4 regions of the Ferdinandcohnia sp. SAFN-114 genome follow, and region 1 is predicted to be linked to each of the others. Evidence: predicted binding sites of a transcription regulator. Region 1 holds the regulator's gene; each other region holds the start of a gene.
What was found. Region 1 encodes Rex, which represses fermentation and respiration genes when NADH is low (regulators of the CRP and FNR family bind a similar motif). Its sites were predicted from a motif close to TTGTGAAATATTTCACAA; they were not measured.
Positions count from the first base shown of each region.

Region 2: ACR65M_RS10970 (hemerythrin domain-containing protein) is a predicted target of Rex. The motif match lies at 3,086-3,103, and genes of this name have one in related genera.
Region 3: ACR65M_RS06745 (DUF2249 domain-containing protein) is a predicted target of Rex. The motif match lies at 3,345-3,362, and genes of this name have one in related genera.
Region 4: nadC (carboxylating nicotinate-nucleotide diphosphorylase) is a predicted target of Rex. The motif match lies at 1,603-1,620, and genes of this name have one in related genera.

Region 1 covers NZ_JBPFDQ010000072.1:6,062-10,841, reverse strand. Annotated here, with positions in the region: gene groL (chaperonin GroEL) at 1-234, opposite strand, end outside; gene groES (co-chaperone GroES) at 290-574, opposite strand; gene ACR65M_RS19745 (CPBP family intramembrane glutamic endopeptidase) at 918-1,643, shown strand; gene ACR65M_RS19740 (YdiK family protein) at 1,647-1,856, shown strand; gene tatC (twin-arginine translocase subunit TatC) at 1,892-2,641, opposite strand; gene ACR65M_RS19730 (twin-arginine translocase TatA/TatE family subunit) at 2,658-2,849, opposite strand; gene ACR65M_RS19725 (redox-sensing transcriptional repressor Rex) at 2,885-3,544, opposite strand; gene moaC (cyclic pyranopterin monophosphate synthase MoaC) at 3,573-4,055, opposite strand; gene ACR65M_RS19715 (ABC-F family ATP-binding cassette domain-containing protein) at 4,189-4,780, shown strand, end outside.
Region 2 covers NZ_JBPFDQ010000028.1:35,297-40,076, forward strand. Annotated here, with positions in the region: gene ACR65M_RS10955 (nitrate reductase subunit alpha) at 1-1,851, opposite strand, end outside; gene ACR65M_RS10960 (hypothetical protein) at 1,835-2,119, opposite strand; gene ACR65M_RS10965 (hypothetical protein) at 2,216-2,527, opposite strand; gene ACR65M_RS10970 (hemerythrin domain-containing protein) at 2,567-2,992, opposite strand; gene ACR65M_RS10975 (nitrate/nitrite transporter) at 3,318-4,780, opposite strand, start outside.
Region 3 covers NZ_JBPFDQ010000014.1:71,500-76,279, forward strand. Annotated here, with positions in the region: gene ACR65M_RS06715 (metal-sulfur cluster assembly factor) at 97-396, opposite strand; gene ACR65M_RS06720 (heme-copper oxidase family protein) at 412-1,653, opposite strand; gene ACR65M_RS06725 (DUF2249 domain-containing protein) at 1,668-1,874, opposite strand; gene ACR65M_RS06730 (DUF2249 domain-containing protein) at 1,861-2,112, opposite strand; gene ACR65M_RS06735 (cyclic nucleotide-binding domain-containing protein) at 2,234-2,923, opposite strand; gene ACR65M_RS06740 (hypothetical protein) at 3,082-3,219, opposite strand; gene ACR65M_RS06745 (DUF2249 domain-containing protein) at 3,421-3,651, shown strand; gene ACR65M_RS06750 (molybdenum cofactor guanylyltransferase) at 3,801-4,406, shown strand; gene ACR65M_RS06755 (DUF5316 family protein) at 4,547-4,780, shown strand.
Region 4 covers NZ_JBPFDQ010000009.1:77,126-81,905, forward strand. Annotated here, with positions in the region: gene ACR65M_RS04765 (TAXI family TRAP transporter solute-binding subunit) at 1-636, opposite strand, end outside; gene nadC (carboxylating nicotinate-nucleotide diphosphorylase) at 716-1,576, opposite strand; gene ACR65M_RS04775 (aminopeptidase) at 1,845-3,077, opposite strand; gene ACR65M_RS04780 (DUF1648 domain-containing protein) at 3,253-3,747, shown strand; gene ACR65M_RS04785 (copper homeostasis protein CutC) at 3,856-4,545, shown strand; gene ACR65M_RS04790 (PD-(D/E)XK nuclease family protein) at 4,671-4,780, shown strand, end outside.

The DNA.
Region 1 (4,780 bases):
ACTAGCAACTTCAGCAACTAGTTTTGCACCCATGTTTTCGAATGCATCTTCTAATTCGATTTCTTTAGCGATTGTTACACCGTCATTTGTGATAAGAGGTGAACCGAATTTTTTCTCAAGAACAACGTTACGTCCTTTTGGTCCTAATGTTACTTTTACAGCGTTTGCTAAAGCATCAACACCACGAAGCATAGCGCGACGAGCGTCTTCACTAAATTTAATTTCTTTTGCCATTCTTAAGCCCTCCTCAAAAAATTAAGAATCTATGATATAAAATGCTGTTTTTCTATTAACCGATTACAGCTAAAATGTCGCTTTCGCGTAATACTAAGTATTCAGTACCTTCATATTTCACTTCAGTACCAGCATATTTTGAGAAGATAATGCGATCACCAACCGCAACCTCTAAAGCTACTCTTTCACCGCTGTCTAATACACGACCTGTACCTACAGCAACTACTTTACCTTCTTGAGGCTTTTCCTTTGCAGAATCTGGTAATACGATTCCGCTTGCAGTTTTTTCCTCTGATTCAACTAGTTCAATAACAACGCGATCACCTAATGGCTTTAACAAGTGAAACAACCTCCTCAAATAATATAGATAATTAGTTTCGTCTTCTTATTAGCACTCAACTCACCTGAGTGCTAACACAATTATTATATTAAATAATCTCTACTTATTTTGCAAGTCATTTGAGATAGAAATTTACAAAAAAGTTCAATTTTATCATGCGAAACTTGGCCCACCTATCTATCCTATGTTATAGGCAGGAAAAATAAACCAACAAATTACTTTCTTCAATGAAAATTTGAATTTGCATAATACTAATGGATATAAGCGAATATATGATACAATACAAAAAGTGGACAAAAGTATAAAAACTTGATATTTATTCCAACTACTAAAGGAGATTTTCATGAAAGCTCGTTATTGGTATGTCATTTTCACTTACATTATCATGCAGTTCTCTGGAATTTTAGGTATCCCGCTTCTATTGCTTTTAGGAATCGGAGATGATGTTGACCCGAATACGATTATTGCCCTTTGGACTGTTATTAGTTTTGTGGCGGCACTTCCGATTGTTTTATTTTTATTAAGACAAGATATTAATGAAAGACATCAAAATCTTCATCGTTCTTCAAAAGGAGAAGCGATTGGATGGGCAATAGCAGGTATATTCATGGCAATGACTGCTCAGGTTATTGCAGCTAATATTGAGATTCATTTGCTTGGTATTGAGGCTGGTTCTGAGAACACCCAAGAAATTATGGCCTTGGTAAAATCCCTACCACTGCTTATAATCGTAGTTTCCATTATTGGGCCAATCCTTGAGGAAATTATCTTTCGCCAAATTATTTTTGGTTCCTTATATAAAAAATTTAACTTTTTCATTTCTGCCCTGATTAGTTCGTTAATCTTTGCAGTAGTGCATATGGACTTTACGCATATTCTGATTTATACAGCGATGGGCTTTACCTTTGCCTTCCTTTATGTACGGACAAAACGGATTATCGTTCCAATCTTTGCACATGTTGCAATGAATACTTTTGTTGTAGTGGTTCAAACGATTTTTGCAGATGATATAGAAAGGATCATGAAGCAAGCCGAGAAGCTGCAACAGACATTTATTGGAGGCTTTTAATTTATGCGAAGAACTTCACCTTTTGTAATGGGCATCATTTACACGCTAATGGGGATTCTGTTTACCTATATTGCGATTAATAGTGCAACAGAGACCGTTTGGAACTTCTCTACCATCCTTCTAGCACTTGTCGCAACATTCGACTTTGGTGTGGCTATCCGAATGTTTGTCCTTCACAGTAAAATAAAAAAGATCTCAAAAACAAAAAAATAACCTCACAACGGAGGTTATTTTTTTTATAGATTTCCCTACTCTATCGAATTTGCCGCTTCCATTTCTGCTTTTAGTGCCTTCCTGTAGGCACTTTTTGATACAAGAATACTGATTTCATATAATCCGAATAACGGTACTGTAACCATTAAATGCGAGATTATTTCAGGAGGTGTGATTAAACCTCCGATGACTAATAGAATAAAATACGCGAACTTTCGTATTTTAGATAGAAACATCGGTGTTACTATTCCCAATCTTGTTAAAAACATCACAATAACCGGCAGTTGAAACAAAAAGCCAAACGGTAAAGTCAATTGCAACAGGAATTGAAAATATTCGTTAATTCCAATCACCTGATTTATATCAAGGCGTTCCGCTAACCTTGTCATAAAGTTCACTACAAACGGGAACAAAATAAAGTAGGAGAAAGAAACTCCTATTAGAAAAAGGATTACCGAAAGCGGAATATAACTCAAGGTTACCTTTCTTTCCTTTTCATATAAGCCAGGACTGATGAAGGCCCAAAGCTGATAAAGGAGAAAAGGAGATGAGATAACAAGGGCAATGATAAAAGCAAATTGCATATAGATTTTAATTGGATCTGTCATACGAAAAGCATTCATTGTCAGCTCTTTTGCTTCCTCTGCATTTTGCAAATAGAGAATAACTGGCTCTGCGAGAAAAAAGCTTCCTAATGCAACAATGAAGAAGAAAACGACTACGTAGATCAGTCGTTTTCGTAACTCTCCAATATGATCATAGACGGACATTTCTTTTTCATTCATGTGACTCATCCTATCATTACTTCACATCTTGAGTTTCATTCTTCTTAACATCATCATCGTCATCGTCTGCTAAACCTTTTGTTGCGTTTTTAAACTCACGCAATGTATTACCCGCTGCTTTTCCTAGTTGAGGCAACTTCTTCGGTCCAAAGATTAATAACGCTGCAAATACAATCAATAAAATACTACCAAATCCAAGACTTCCCACTGTAAGTCACCTCCCTACAATTATAAGATCTATTATTATTCTTCACTTGAATCATTTGAATCATTTGAATAATGCTTTAAGAAATATACAAGGGCTTGTAGTTCTATGGCCAAATCAATATGGTGAACCCGAATATGTTCAGGCACATTGATTCGTGCTGGGGTAAAATTAAGAATACCCTTGATCCCTTTATTAACCAAGCGGTCTGTAATCGACTGAGCTGCCCCAACCGGCACCGTTAGAATAGCCACCGTTACATCATCAGGCAATTCTTTTTCCAGGTCATCAAGATGGTGTACCTTTACTCCACCAATACTACTACCTACCTTATTATAATCCACATCAAACGCAAGCTCAATTTTTGTATTATTATTTTTTGAAAAATTATAATGTAAAAATGCTGTACCTAAATTCCCTACACCGATTAGAGTAACCTTCGTTAACTCGTCTTGATCTAAGGTCTTACTAAAAAAGGATAATAAATAATTGACATTATAACCATACCCTTTTTTTCCCAATGCTCCGAAATAAGAAAAATCTCTCCTAATTGTTGCGGAATCAACCTTAACCGCATCACTTAGTTCTGCAGATGAAACCCTCTGTTTTCCTGAGGCATGCAAATTTTTCAAAAATCGATAGTAAAGTGGCAGCCTTTTGGCAGTTGCTTGTGGTATTTTTGATTGTTCAAGATTCACCTTAATTCCTCCACTAACTTGGAACTAACTATAGCTCCCTTATAAAATCTCCGTTCTTTCCACCTGTTTTTTCAGCCAAATAAGTTGGTCCAATGACCATTCCTTTATCAACCGCTTTACACATATCATAGACAGTTAGCGCACAAACAGATGCAGCAGTAAGTGCTTCCATTTCGACACCTGTACTACCCTTTGTTTTAACTGAAACCGTGATATTTAAAATATATTCATCTTGGATTGTCCAGCTAAAACGTATATCAACGCCCTTTAATGCCAATGGATGACACATCGGAATTAACTCTGACGTCTTTTTGGCTGCCATAATCCCGGCAACCTGAGAAACAGCAAGGACATCACCCTTACTAACCTCATTATTTATTATTTGCTCATAAATGATTTTATTTACAGTAATACTTGATTTTGCAATTGCTGTACGGACAGTATCTGCTTTTTCCGTAATGTCGACCATCTTGGCACGACCTTGCTCATTAAAATGGGTAAATGATGACATAAACAAACCCTCCCATAAACTATACACTATTTTAACACATCTGTCTTTGATACATCTGTGAACAATATCATTGCAGTTGCTCTAATTAAACAATATAAGATACACTGATGATAGAAACAAGAGGTGAAATAACATGATTTTACTACAAGTAAATCAGCTCAAAAAGTATTTTGCTGCTGATCTTATATTATCGAATATAAAGTTAGAAGTACAAACTCGTGACCGTATTGCCATCGTTGGACGAAACGGTGCTGGAAAATCAACACTTTTAAAAATTATTGCTGGCCATATGTCTCATGATGGCGGTGAAATTATCAAACCGAAAAGTGTTACCATTGATTACCTCGCTCAGAATACAGGACTTGAATCGAGTTTGACCATCTGGGAGGAAATGCTAACTGTTTTTGCCTCCTTACAAAAGCTTGAAAAAGACCTTAGAGACTTAGAGGTTAAAATGGGAGACCCATCCCTCTTTGAAAATCCGGATGATTACCAAAAATTACTTGAAGAATATGATCAGCTACAGGTTGATTTTAAGGAAAAGGGAGGCTATCAATACGAAGCTGATATTCGATCCATTCTACATGGTTTTAATTTTACAGAAGAAGACTACCAAACCAAAATATCCAGCTTAAGCGGCGGTCAGAAGACACGCCTTGCCCTTTGTAAACTATTACTAACCAAGCCTGATCTGTTAATCTTGGACGAGCCTACTAACCACCTTG
Region 2 (4,780 bases), on a different contig from region 1:
TTCATCAAAGTCATATTCATAGCGGAACTGCTCCGTTGCAAAATAGAAAAAAGATGTTCCGTTCATAAAACGCGGCGCTTTTACCCAGTCATTGGCAAATGCAATTTGAGAGAAGCCCTCTAACGGACGCACCTTTTCCTGTCCAACATAGTGAGCCCAGCCTCCACCATTCACACCTTGTGAGCCTGTAAGTAAAACTAGATTTAATATGGAGCGATAGATTTGATCACTATGAAACCAGTGATTTGTACCTCCACCCATTGCTATCATCGACTTACCTTGTGTTAATGCCGCATTTTCAGCAAATTCACGCGCAACTTGGATGACGTGTTCCTTTTTCACACCTGTAATGCTTTCTTGCCATGCAGGTGTGTAGGGTCTTGCCGCATCATTATAGTCAGTCGGATAGTCTCCCTTTAACCCGCGGTTTATACCAGTATGTGCGAGCATCAAGTCATAAACAGTTGTTACAATCAACTCATTACCGGATTGGTCCTTCATACGTTTGATTGGAACACCACGCTCAATTTTTCCGCCCTCTTGTTCTGCAAAATAAGGGAACTCTACCATCGCTACTTCGTCGCAAATCTTAATAAAGCTAAGCTTCGGATTGATGCTTGTGCCGTCTTCTGTTGTCATATCAAGATTCCATTTCGAGCTACTATCCCATCTGAATCCTTGACTTCCATTTGGCACGGCGATTTGATTAGAGTTCTCGTCCCAAACGACTGTCTTCCATTCACCAAGCTCGTGTTCATTGGAAAAATCAGATGCACGCAGGAACCGGTCTGAACGGTAGTTCTCTCCTTTTTTAGTAAGGGTAATCAGAAACGGTAAATCTGTGTATTGCTTCGCATAATCACGGAAATAAGGTGTTTCTTTATCGACATAAAATTCTTTTAAAATGACATGAGTCATAGCCATTGCAAGTGCTCCATCTGTCCCTGCTTTGGCAGGCAACCAGATATCAGCGAATTTATCATACTCCGCATAGTCTGGACTTACTCCAACTACTTTCGTTCCGTTATAGCGTGCTTCCACCATAAAGTGTGCGTCAGGGGTTCTTGTTTGCGGAATATTCGTACCCCAGATAATGAAATATTTTGTATTGTACCAGTCACCGCTTTCTGGCACGTCAGTTTGATCGCCCCAAACCTGTGGAGATGCTGGCGGCAAATCTGCATACCAATCATAGAAACTAAGAATGGTTCCACCGATTAGCGATAAGAATCTTGTTCCACCAGAATAACTCACCATCGACATCGCTGGAATCGGGCTGAAACCTACTACCCGGTCGGGACCATATTTTTTAATCGTATAAATGGTCGATGCTGCAATCATTTGGCATATATCTTTCCAATTTCCTCTTACGAAACCACCTCTACCGCGGGCGGATACGTATGATTGACGTTTTTCAGGATTGGTGACGATATTTTCCCAAGCTTGTACAGGGTTATCCGCTTTATTAAGCTCATCCTTCCAAAGAGCGAGAAGGTCACCACGTATATATGGATATTTCACTCGAGTAGGGCTGTATGTATACCATGAAAAGCTTGCACCACGTGGGCATCCGCGGGGCTCGTAATCTGGGAAATCATCACCAGTAGATGGATAGTCTGTTTGCTGAGTTTCATAGGCAATGATTCCATCCTTCACATGGATCTTCCAGCTACATGAACCTGTACAGTTCACCCCATGTGTGGAACGGACAATCTTATCATGGGCCCAGCGATTGCGATAAATTGATTCCCAGTCACGCGGGCGTGGATTTTCTTCTGTCCAACCATCGTTAATACGCTCTCCACGCACTAAATGCTTTAGCGAGTGGAAGAGACTATTCTGTTTTGCCAAAGTCTCCATCCCTTCCCTTTAGAATATTTGCCAATGGGTTAAAATCTTCACCCACTAACCTGAAGCTTTGCGTTCCCGCTTGGAATTCTTCGAGGAAGACTTTCCAGCTTGATGCATTTGCTGCGGCGAGAATAAGTCGCTGAAGTGTACTAATATCCTGGATTTGATAGATTTCTTCAATTATTTTTCCAGGGATGTCACCAAATCTCATTCTTAGAACAGCAATCAAATCTTCCCGATCATCAATTAACAATACGTCATTCTCCATTGAAAACAATCAATCAACCCCTTCTTTTTTAATAGAACCTATCACTCTTTGTTCCTTGAAAGTATTAGAGTCAGTAGAATTTTTATACTAATAGCTCTATAGTTTAATCATCTTGTAATAGTCGGAAATCAACTGATTCTTGCATTTCTCTGCAGTTTCCTTAAAGAAGCTCATAACCTCTTCATCCGGATTCTCTGCCTGTTCAAAACTTACGAAGCCTGTGACAGCTTGTGAAAATGATTCAGAGAATCGCAAAGTGAGCTCAAACCCTTTTTCCTGCTTCACAACCGTGGCGTAGATGTCATAAGAATGAATGTTATATGCTAAAAATGTTTCAACCATCTTCTTATATAAGTTGGGAGCCGCAAAACGCAGCATCTTTTCCTCAATTACATCTTTTTTACCCATTTACATCCCCTTTCCTCTATTTCCTAATTTTTCATTTTATTATTCGTTAGATGCTAGCAGTTTATTCATTTCATCATCATTATGGATTTCATCGATGATAATTAGGCTATCTAGTAGTGGAATCATCCGGTAATCCGCTTCTTGTGTCTCAAGGCTTTTCTTCATCGTTGCAACTATGCGGCGCATTAAATCATGGTCACGGGTTAATTGATTCACTAGTTTTTCAAGTTTCGGGTTTTGTTCAATTATTTCTTTGTACAATCCTTCTTCTTCGGAATCCGCATGCTTGAGTGTTCTTGATTCCCAATGGTCAATTGCAATCTCCGCCACTTGTAATGCTTTTTCCTTATCTCCTTGTTCAACACACTTTCTAAATAGATTTCTAAGCTCCTTCGCTTCATGAAGTGCCGCCTCGTGTATCGCTGAATGAGAATCTGTTTTTCGTAAACTTGGTCCTGTTGACATAACTATCATCCTTTCATCATTTACAAAAGATTATTTTTTCTTCCTTCATAATCCTTTCCATCTTAATTCCCGTTAAACTTACGAGCTTACATTTTGCGAAAAATGTCATAAATTTGGGTTGCGAGTTAGTTGGAGTTGAAAAAGGGGTGTTTTCGAATTGGGGTTAATTTCGTAAATCGTAGATATGCGTTTTATTTTGGATAATTGCGCTTTATTTCGTGGATTTGCGTGTTATTTTTTGTAATTGCGTTTTATTATTAATATTTGCGTTATAAAGTGGTTCCACCATCATAAAAAGAGCCGAGGTTTGAACCCCAGCCCTTTATCATGTCTCCTGTTTTTCAGTCAAGTCGTTAAAGAGACCAACATAATATTTAACCTCGCCGGCTTCATTTTTCACTTCACTAATGGTTAGCCATTCTCGATAAAGCTCTTTGTTTTTTCGTCGATTCCAAATCTCTCCCTGCCAGAATCCCTTCGAGCGAATTGAATCCCACATTTGTTCATAAAACGCAGCATCATGCTTTCCTGAACGGAGAATACTTGGGGATTTTCCGATTGCTTCGTTCGGTTCGAATCCGGTAACCGTTGTGAATGCATGGTTAACTTTTTGAATAATGCCTTTCGGATTCGTAACCATCATTCCTTGAGCAACATTCTCGATAAGCTTTGCCTCAAGTTGAATTCTTTCCGTATAGAACATCCACACAACGAATACAGAGCTTAATAGTGCAAACATCGCGAGTGACATAAACCCGATCGCATAGTGTCCCGTCATACCAAACACAATTGAGAGAACAATTGGTGGGAAGAAACCACCTAATCCCCCCATTGCCGACACAATTCCGTTTACAATCCCAGCTTGCTTCGAAAAGTAATATGGGACGAGCTTGAAGATTGTTCCGTTCCCAATTCCCGCAAATATAGAGATGAGTAAACAGCCTATAGTGTATAAAACAATATCCGGTGTAAACGCCAAGAGCACGCCTGCGAACGTGATCACATTAAAAACAATAAACAAAATGAGATACGGATTAAACTTGTCCCCAAGCCAACCCCCAACTGGTCTTAAAAGGGTAGCGAGTGTAATAAACCCAGCTGTTCGTAATCCTGCGTCGACCGAGCTTAATCCAAAATGAGTGACTAAAAAGTTCGGCAAGTACACTGTAAACGCAACAAAAGAGCCAAAGGTTACAAAATAAAATAAGCTGATGAACCAAAGCTTTTCATTTTTATAAACGCTTTTTATCTGTTCACTTAATGGTTTATTTACTTTAGGTTCATTACGGTCACCAAGCAAAAAGTTTAAAAGTGCAAATAAAATGACAGGTATTAAAAACAAGCGAACCGTACTTTGCCACCCAATGCTAATTGCAAGCGCTGGTGCTGCAAATGAAGTGATTGCAGTACCAATATTACCTGCACCATAAATCCCGTTGACAAATCCATGACGTTCCTTCGGATAGTACTTCGGTAAGGAAGTAACCCCAATCGAAAACAGGGCTCCCCCAATACCGAGAAGAAGTCCTCCTAGAATCAAATCAAACATGGAATCAGCAATACTGATATAAAAAATAGGAAGGATCAGGATAACAAATCCAAGGAAAAACAACCATCTGGCCCCAAATTTATTTGTCCAATATCCTAATAGTATTCGCAACAGTGAACCCAAGATGACAGGAACGGCCGTAACCATAGCGGTCTGGTTATCGGTTAAAGGTATATCCTGCTTAATGCTCGACATCAAGGAAGAAAGAATCACCCACACCATAAAACCTACAACCAAAC
Region 3 (4,780 bases), on a different contig from region 1:
CTTATGCTTGTCGCCGAAATACGGCGCCTTGCGCTTTTCTTAAGTATAACGAAACAATCTAAGAATGTGAAATCCCCTGCATTTTGCTAAATATAGTTAACCTCTGAGTTGCTTCATGGCAGCTTCAGACATCCGCTCAGGGGACCAAGCAGGATGCCATACCATTAAAACCTCTATATCATTTACTTCTTCAAGGTAGGCAACTGCATGCTTTACTCCACTGGTAATACTATCATGTAGTGGGCAACCAGGTGTAGTTAGCGTCATTTCAATATACACATTATTATTTTCTTTAATATTAATTTCATAAATAAGTCCTAAATCAACAACATTAATATTTAATTCAGGGTCAATCACTTGTTTTAACTGCTCAAGGATTTTTTCTTTTAATTCCATTATGTTTCTCCCCTTTTATTTAAATAGAACCCTTATAATGCTGTAACTGAAAAAGAATGTTGAAGTGACAACAATGCTTTGGCCAACTGAAAAGATAAGCAATTGTCTAGTTGCAATGGCTAAAATTACGACAACACATCCAGTAATGAAACCTGTAAAAATGGGAACTGCCATTTTTTCATCAATCATTTGTTTTAAAGTAGGTACATCACGTTTACCAATCAGTTTGCTATATTTATGTGTCCACCAAAGAAAAGGAATAATTTTATATAAATAGCCAAGAATGCTACCAGCAATCCACAAGAAAATATAAAGAAAGACAAGGACGCCATAAATTTCGTAATGCCCTGGTAGGAACGCAATAACCATTCCAAAAAAGTGAATAACTAAGCCAAAACAAATGGCAATTAATGAAAAAATAAATGGTTTATCAAGCTTTTTCTTTAATCTAACCTTGATGATAGTGGAAATATGGTAAGAAAATAAGGCGAAACCTGCAAAAAGCAAAACCATACCAACCTGTAACAATAAGTTCACTTCAGTAATAAAGCTGCAAATGGTTACGACAAGTCCGATGGCGTAAATAGTATAGACCCAACTTGATAATTTCATCGAAAATCCGTGAGCTAACGAAAACATAGGGACCATTTTATAAGAAAAGCCGAAAATTAAAAATGTAAACCATCCTGCCACCCCTAGTAGAATATGACTTTTTAGAACAGCAAAATGATCTAGGTGGGCTATTCCCGCACCTAAATTAACAATCAATAGTATTCCTAATGAAATAGTGAGTAACAAGCAAAATAGAGCACTACCAACAAAAGCAGTTAGAATGTTTTTCTTTGCCTGTTTTTTCATTGTCATAAACATTTGAACAAGAAATAATAATATTCCAATTACAGCGAGTGATCCTGTAAAAATAGAAATGGCTGGTGAAAAAGAAAGAGTGATACCAAATCCGCCAAATCCAATTGCCGTTATCCAAAATTGAATAAATCCAAATTTTTCACTCCAAATCGGAGTCAAAAATGCTACCGGTACAAGCTGATACATTGCCCCCATCGCAACCATTAAGGCCCAACCAAGAATAAGTAAATGAGCTGATGATAGAATGGCAGGGGTTCTAAAGTTCCCATCAATCACCATATGTCCATTGAATAGGAGGATGACTTGGGATGTGAACAATGCCGCAACACTAAATAAAATAAAAGAAAGTGGTAGCCGGATATTTGTTTCATTTGATAATTGATGTATCATGATCAAGCAGCTCCTTATTTTGTAATCTTAATTTGAAAGCCGCCTTCAGGATGTGGTTCTGTTATATGCTTGTAACCAAGTTCTTCAAGCTGTTCATATAAAAACATAGGTCTACGATCATTTATAATCGTCAATGTTTCACCTTTGTTTAGTTTCTCGAGAGCCTTTAATGTTCTCATCATTGGTGTAGGAGGCTCAAGACCTCGATTATCTAATTGCATTATTTGACACCTCTTTAGTAAAGGTAACCTTCCAATGTTTTTTATCAATTTGCTCTACCTCGTTTGAAAACCCTTTTGCCTTTAAAATAGGAAATAAAGGAGTCGGTTTGAATGGCGCATGTAAGATGAATGTATCTCCATCCTGTAAAGGTTTAACGGCTTCCATAATCTTTTGAAATGGCTCAATCTTATTTTTAAGATCTTCCCTAACATCTACTTCCACTACTTTTGATTCCACTTAAAAGTCCCCCTTATCAACGTTTATAAACTAATGATAATCATTTTCAATGAGTAACGTTGTGACCTGAATCACAAATGCAAATTTTATTTAGGATTGTCAATTAAGCTGAAATTTAGTTTTAGAAAATCTCATCATGCAGTTTCATATGATCTAATAAGTAATAACCGTCTGTAGTCAAGTCAACAATATGTTTCTTTTTCAAAACAGAAATCGTTCGACTAACTGATTCACGAGTTGTTCCGATCATATTAGCGAGTTCTCGATTTGTAAAATGAGTTGTAAGTTTAAAGCGATTTCCAGTCTTTTCACCATTACTCCTACATAGACGAAGTAAAAGCATAATGATTTGCTCTTGGGTGCTTAACAAAATTTGTTCTTCTAGACGTTTTTGGAGGTCTATTATTTTTTCACCAAGCACTTTAAAAATTTTTATGCAAAGCTCAGGATTTTTTAGCAATATGTCTTCAAACTTATCAATGGGGGTGAAGATGATATTTGAATCCTCGATTACTTCGGCATGTGCGGGATATCCGCCTTTTCGAAAAAAGCCAGCATGAGGAAACATTTCTCCTGCTTCTAGAACAGAAACAATTTGTTCCTTCCCATGCATATCAGACTTGTAAATTTTTACTTTTCCAGATTGGATGAAAAATACACGATCAAGTGGATCGTCTTGCATAAAGATAAACATCTTTTGTTTATATAATCGTGACTGTGAAATTTCTACAATTGGGTCGAGTTCTTCTGATGTTAGTTCCCGAAACAAGGGTACTCCTTTCAATTGTTCACGAATCGATGGCAATCCCATCTGTCTCACTCCTTGTTCAAAATAAACTATATATGCGGTTACTCAACATTTAGTGTAACAATTCCACTTTTTAAAACAGTGATTTAAATCATAGTCGGTGAGGATGACAACAATGTTCAAAAATTGGACACAAAAAAGCTAGGAGTCAAACTCCTAGCTTAGTTATCATGCTTTTCTTCAGCGCAATTAAAGCAAAGTATTCCATTTTTATCATCTAATACAACACCATTAATAAAACCATCTAAACAAAAAATTTCTTTTTCACATTCCTTACATTTGCCTACAAATTCCTTCATGTGTTCACCCCGTTAATTCTTTTAAACTCCACAATCATGAAGAATGACAAGATGTTTACGTGGGATATTCATTTAATCTAATTATCGCATAGTTTTCGGTTCATATGATAAAAAACATACGTAAATAGTGATTAGCTTCACAACATGGTCTAAAAAGACTCGGGTACAATGGACCCATAAATCAAAAGGAGGAATTTTAATATGGTATTTGCAGCGAAAGTAAACGCACCAGATTATGCACCGAAGGATAAGCACCCAACAATCTTTAGAACATTTGATAGTTTACAACCAGGTGAAATCATGGAGCTATCAAATGACCACGATCCAAGACCACTCCAATACCAGTTTATGATCGAACGTGGTGATGCATTCACTTGGGAATACCTTGAACAGGGACCTGAAGTATGGCGCGTTGCAATCGGTAAAAAATAAAAATCAATCGCAGATTCCAATCTTTCACATAGTGTAGGCATAGTCTTTAACGGCTTTGTTTACACTTTTTTTGATTCATGATGTTTTTTTGTTTGGTAGGCTGTTTCATTCATGCTACTATGAAGAAAAAATCAAAAGGGTGTTTACTGATGAAAATACCGACATTCATAGGTGTTCTTTTGGCTGGGGGGGAATCAAGGAGATTCGGAAGCCCTAAGGCATTTGCGCAATTTCAAAATAAATCTTTTTACGAATATGCAATTGATGCATTAAAAGATAACGTGGACAAACTTTATATTGTGAGCCATCCTGTATTAGAAGAGCAATTTCGAAACGAAGCCTCGATTTCCATAATTCAGGATTTACCTGAATTTCAGGGAAATGGACCACTCGCTGGTATATTCACAGTCATGCAGAAAACAAACTCTGATTGGTATGTAATTTTACCTTGTGATACGCCTTTTGTTACAGACAATCTAGTAAAGCAGCTTATTACTTTTACCAATGATCAAAGTATTGATGCAATCGTACCCATTATCAATGAAAGACAACAGCCATTAATTGCCGTGTATCATGCTAGAGTCGCAAAAAAGATAGAACAATTACTTAAAGATAAAAAATTAAAAATGACACAGTTATTAGGCACTTGCAATGTAAAATTTGTTAACGACCAAGATCTTCAGCTACAAGGTATGGAATTTGAGAATATCAATAATAAAGCTGAATATGAAAAAATAAACCGTAAGCCAATTTGAGGATCACACGATATGTATCAAAAAGACGTTGCCATGTTAGGTCGCAACGTCTTTGTTATTATTCAAGTCTAACACTCATAATTTTCTGAAAAATGTGATAAAATAATAATATCAGAGCTATCTTAAAGGAGGGATTATGTTTGAGAGTAGGCTTAATTTTAGGTATAGTAACCTCTGGACTTCTACTATTAATTGGTTTGTCTACTCGTCAATTTGAAACATATTCAGTTATTTCTGGGACTTTGGGTATAATATGTTTTTTACTTGCTGGAATTGTATCTGATACCTTTGTAAGTGGCGATCGTGCAAGAGCGAACTATTACACCGAAAGCAAAAAAGAACGCAAAACAAGAATTCGATATGGACTAACCTAA
Region 4 (4,780 bases), on a different contig from region 1:
GGATACTGCATCTCCTGTTGTATCGATTCGATTATCTCCCATCAATTCAAACGTTTTTGAACCACTTAAATGATCAACAGAACCACCCCAAGATGCTATATCTTTATAGGTTACATCGTACTCTTGTAAAATCGTTCGGGTTATGATTTCACCCGCAGAGCCTCTTTGGTCAACTGCTAGCCGCATCGGTGCTTCCTTTTGAATCACCTCGTCCAATGAATCGAATTCCACGTCAGCTCGTGCGATTAATTGATAATAGTTAGCAGGAATCACCACACTAATCGCCCGTATATCTGGATAGGCTTCTTTATAAGGTTCTGTTCCACTAAATGCTGCGTAAGCTGTCATGGCATAGGAGATACCATAAGGGACCGTGTTTGTTCCAACACTAGCCGGATTCTCAACAATTCCGCCAGGCTCAACCGTAATAAGTGAACCTTTATTTTCACGACGAATCGACTCGGCGATACCTTCTGTAAAAACAGACCATGCGCCACCTGTCCGTCCGCCAATAATAGTCGTTCGAATATCGCCAGTATCAGAGACAGACACCGCACCAACTTTATTCAAGCAACCTGCTAAAAGAATACTGCTAATTAAAAGTAAGAAAGAATAAATCCAATTTTTTTTAGACATTCACAATACCCCCAAAGGTCATGCTACCCGAGTTCCACTCGTACTTTTAACAAGTCAGATGTACTCGGGTAGCATATCATCATTCATTGAAAGAAGATTTCTTGTTACCTTCTTTTACTTGCAAGCTAATATCAAGGGCTTTTACTGAATGGGTTAAAAATCCTAATGATATATACTGGACACCGGTACCGGAATAGGTGGCTAAATTATCTAAAGTTATTCCGCCAGAGGCTTCGGTGATGATTCCCTTTGGTACTAACTTTGTGAAGTCATTCACTTCTTCAGGGCTACGATTATCGAACATAATCACATCTGCTCCAGCTTCCACAGCTTCCAAGACTTCTTCTTTGTTTTCCGTTTCAACTTCAATCTTTACCATATGGCCAATTTTTTCGCGTACCGCTTCAACCGCTTTTGTAATCGAACCGCAATAGGCGATATGGTTATCCTTAATCATAACCCCATCATAGAGCCCAAAACGGTGATTTTTGCCACCACCCGTTACAACTGCATACTTATCAAGCATACGAAGTCCTGGAATGGTTTTTCTAGTATCACAAATACGAATGGAAGGGTCGTTTAAAGCTTCTACACATCTGTTTGTAACGGTTGCAATTCCACTCATTCGTTGGATAAGGTTCAGTATCACTCTTTCACCAGTGAGTAGGTGGGATGTCGGTCCACTTACTGTTGCGATTGAATCGCCAGCATAAACATAATCTCCGTCAGAAAAACGAAGCTCGACTCCAATGGTAGAATCTAATAAGCGATAGGCTTCCTTAATAATGGCTAATCCAGAAATAATTCCTTCCTCTTTAGCAATAAATACGCCTTGACTTGTTTGTTCAATTGGGAAAATTGATTGACTTGTTACATCCAGTTCACCTAAATCTTCAAGTAAGAACTCCTGTAACATTTTACGCAATTTTAATAGATTCATAGTTTTTCCTCCTAGGATAAATAAGTTTGATAATAATTTCACAAACTTAGGTAAGGTAATTTTTGGTTATAAAAAGTTTAAGAGATACATCTGGAAATACAAGTGTCTTGTCATCTATATTTACATAATACTATCTAAATTTCAATAGCATCAATAAATAAAATTATTGGCTATTTTATAATTAAAAAGAAAAAAACACCACTGGAAGAGAAAATCCTCCAATGATGCCTATATATGACTTGTTAAATTTACTAGAGACAATATTATATTAGAATGCCCAGTCCCCTTTACGGAAAACGGGTTCGATGGTTCCATCAGTCGTAATGCCGTCGATGTCCATTTCACCTGAACCGACCATGAAGTCAACGTGTGTGATACTTGAGTTTGCTCCTTTTATTACAAGCTCTTCCCGCGACATTGTTTTACCACCTTCAATACAGAAGGCATATGCGTTTCCGATTGCAAAGTGATTGGAGGCATTTTCATCAAAAAGAGTATTGTAAAACAGAATTTTTGATTGTGAAATAGGTGAACTATGTGGAACTAACGCAACCTCACCTAAATAGTGACTGCCTTCATCTGTTTCCACAAGGCGTTTGAGTGTGTCTTCACCAGCTTCAGCCTTTACATCCACGATTCGTCCATTTTCAAATGTGAGCGTAAAGTTATCAATTAAGCTTCCCCCGTAATTGAGTGGCTTCGTGCTGCTTATATAACCATTTACACCTTCTTTCGCAGGAACGGTGAAGACCTCCTCTGTTGGCATATTGGCTACGAATTGAATATTTTGTTCGTTTTCACCACCACCGCCAATCCAAACGTGACCCTCAGGAAGTTCTACCATCAAGTCAGTTCCAGGTGCTGTATAATGCAATTTTTTATATTTTTTCTTGTTTAAGTACTCCACTTTTGCATGCAAAGTTGCATTGTGATCCTTCCATGCTTGTACGGGATTTTCCGTATCTACACGAGTTGCTTGGAATATCGCTTCCCATAACTTTTCAACTTGTTCTGCAGAGGAGAGGTCTGGGAATACTTTTTCAGCCCAGCTTTCTGATGGCACAGCAATAACGGACCAGCTTACTTTATCAGCTTGAGAATAATTTCGGTATTTTTCCAGTGCTTGACCAGCAGTTTTATTTGCATTGGCAATGCGCTCAGGATTGACACCTTTCAGTAAATCTGGATTTGATGAAATGATAGACAAAAAGGCAGCTCCGTTTTCAGCGAGTTCTTCCATTCCTTTCGCTTTCCACATTGGGTAATCCAGGAATGCTTCATCTGGTGCTAAATCAAAGCGAGTGCGTGTAATTTCGTCATCATTCCACTCGACATATACATTTCTTGCTCCGGCCTCATAAGCTTTTTTTACAACTTTTCTAACATATTCTACAGCTGAGATAGGTGCATTGATAAGTAGGTTTTGTCCTTGCTGTACATTAACACCTACACGCACAGCTAAGTCAGCATATTTCTCTAACATTTGTTCGAACGTACTCATATGTATTCTCCTTTGCAACGTGCTATTAACCTAACACGATTGTGTTATATTTCTTTTTTAGTGTAACAGATACAATATCAACCATGAAATACATTTTTATGAAATTAATGTCTTAAATTGAAACCCTTACCACCCCTTCATCGTATTAAAAGTATGAGGAAGGAGTGGTTTTTTTATGTCCAACAAACCAGTGCTTAAACTCCCAAAAACAATATCTGAAAGAATACTAGAAACGCTATCAATTTTATTTTTAGTTGGTATTTATGTTTACATCATCGTAAGTTGGGGTGAAATCCCGGATCGAGTACCTACCCACTTTAATATCTCTGGTGAGCCAAATAGCTGGGGTGGTAAAGGTAGTGTTCTCATCCTCCCAATCATTGCAACCTTTTTATTCAAGACCATGTTTATCTTGAGTAAGTTTCCGCATATTCATAATTACCCTGTTGAGGTGACACCCGAAAACGCAGAAGGCATATATAGAGCATCTCGAAAAATGCTCGTCGTGATGAATTTCCTTCTTACGTTTTTCCTAGTGATTGGTGCATTGGAAATGATTAACGTCGCCCAAGGAAATGAAGGTCTAGGCATGTGGTACATGATTGGTTTTTTTGTGTCTCTTTTTGGGACAATGGGGTATTATATGTACAAGATGTTTAAAATAAGGTAAGTGGGGAAGAGTGTCAAAGTGACCAGAGGGACGGTTCTCTTGGTTCCTTATAAGGACCATAAGAACCGTCCCCGCGGTACCAAATTACATAAAAGGTAGGAAATAAACATGTTACTTGAAATTATTGTACAAGACGCAGTAGATGCAAGAATGGCCGAAGAACATGGTGCAAATCGTTTAGAATTAGTAACGGCAATGACAGAAGGAGGTTTAACACCTTCGTATGGAATTATAAAGGATGTTGTTCTAGCGGTCTCCATTCCTGTTCATGTTATGATTCGTCCTCATGGGTACTCATTTATATATTCAGAGGAAGATAAGCGAGTGATTTTGGAAGATATAAAGGTTTGTAAGGACCTTGGTGCCACAGGAATTGTTTTTGGTTCATTAACGGAAAGCGGAGAGATTGATGAAGCCTTTCTTGACATAGTGATTGCAGCAGCGGATGGAATGAAAATTACCTTCCACCGTGCAATTGATGAAGCAAAGGATATTATTGAGGCATATAAGACCCTTCAAAAATATAGTGATTCTATCCAAACGGTATTAACCTCTGGAGGAGCGCCAAAGGCGTTAGAAGGTGTAGAAAATCTTAAGGAAATGATTGCATTAGCTAACGAAAAGCCATCACCGGTCGTTATGCCAGGATCTGGCTTATCACACAACAATATTGTAGAAATTCATGAAAAAGTTCATGCAACCGAATACCATTTCGGCTCTGCGGTTCGAATAAATGGGAAGTTTAGCGAACCGATAAATGGGAATACTATTAGTACGATAAAACAAATATTAGGTTAATACAACATGGATGTCTGAATGTAGATTTAGACGTCCTTTTATTTTGGCAAAAATCGATTGAACAGATATCACGCCGATAGAAACAAAGAAGTTACGGCTAGTCACGAATATGGAGAGTGAAAACCTTGGAAGTTCTCATTAAACACCTCGAAACGATATGTAATAAACATTTATTAACGGAAAAAATCTTACTTGTAGATTCATATATGATTGGCGAACAAATACTAAGGCAATT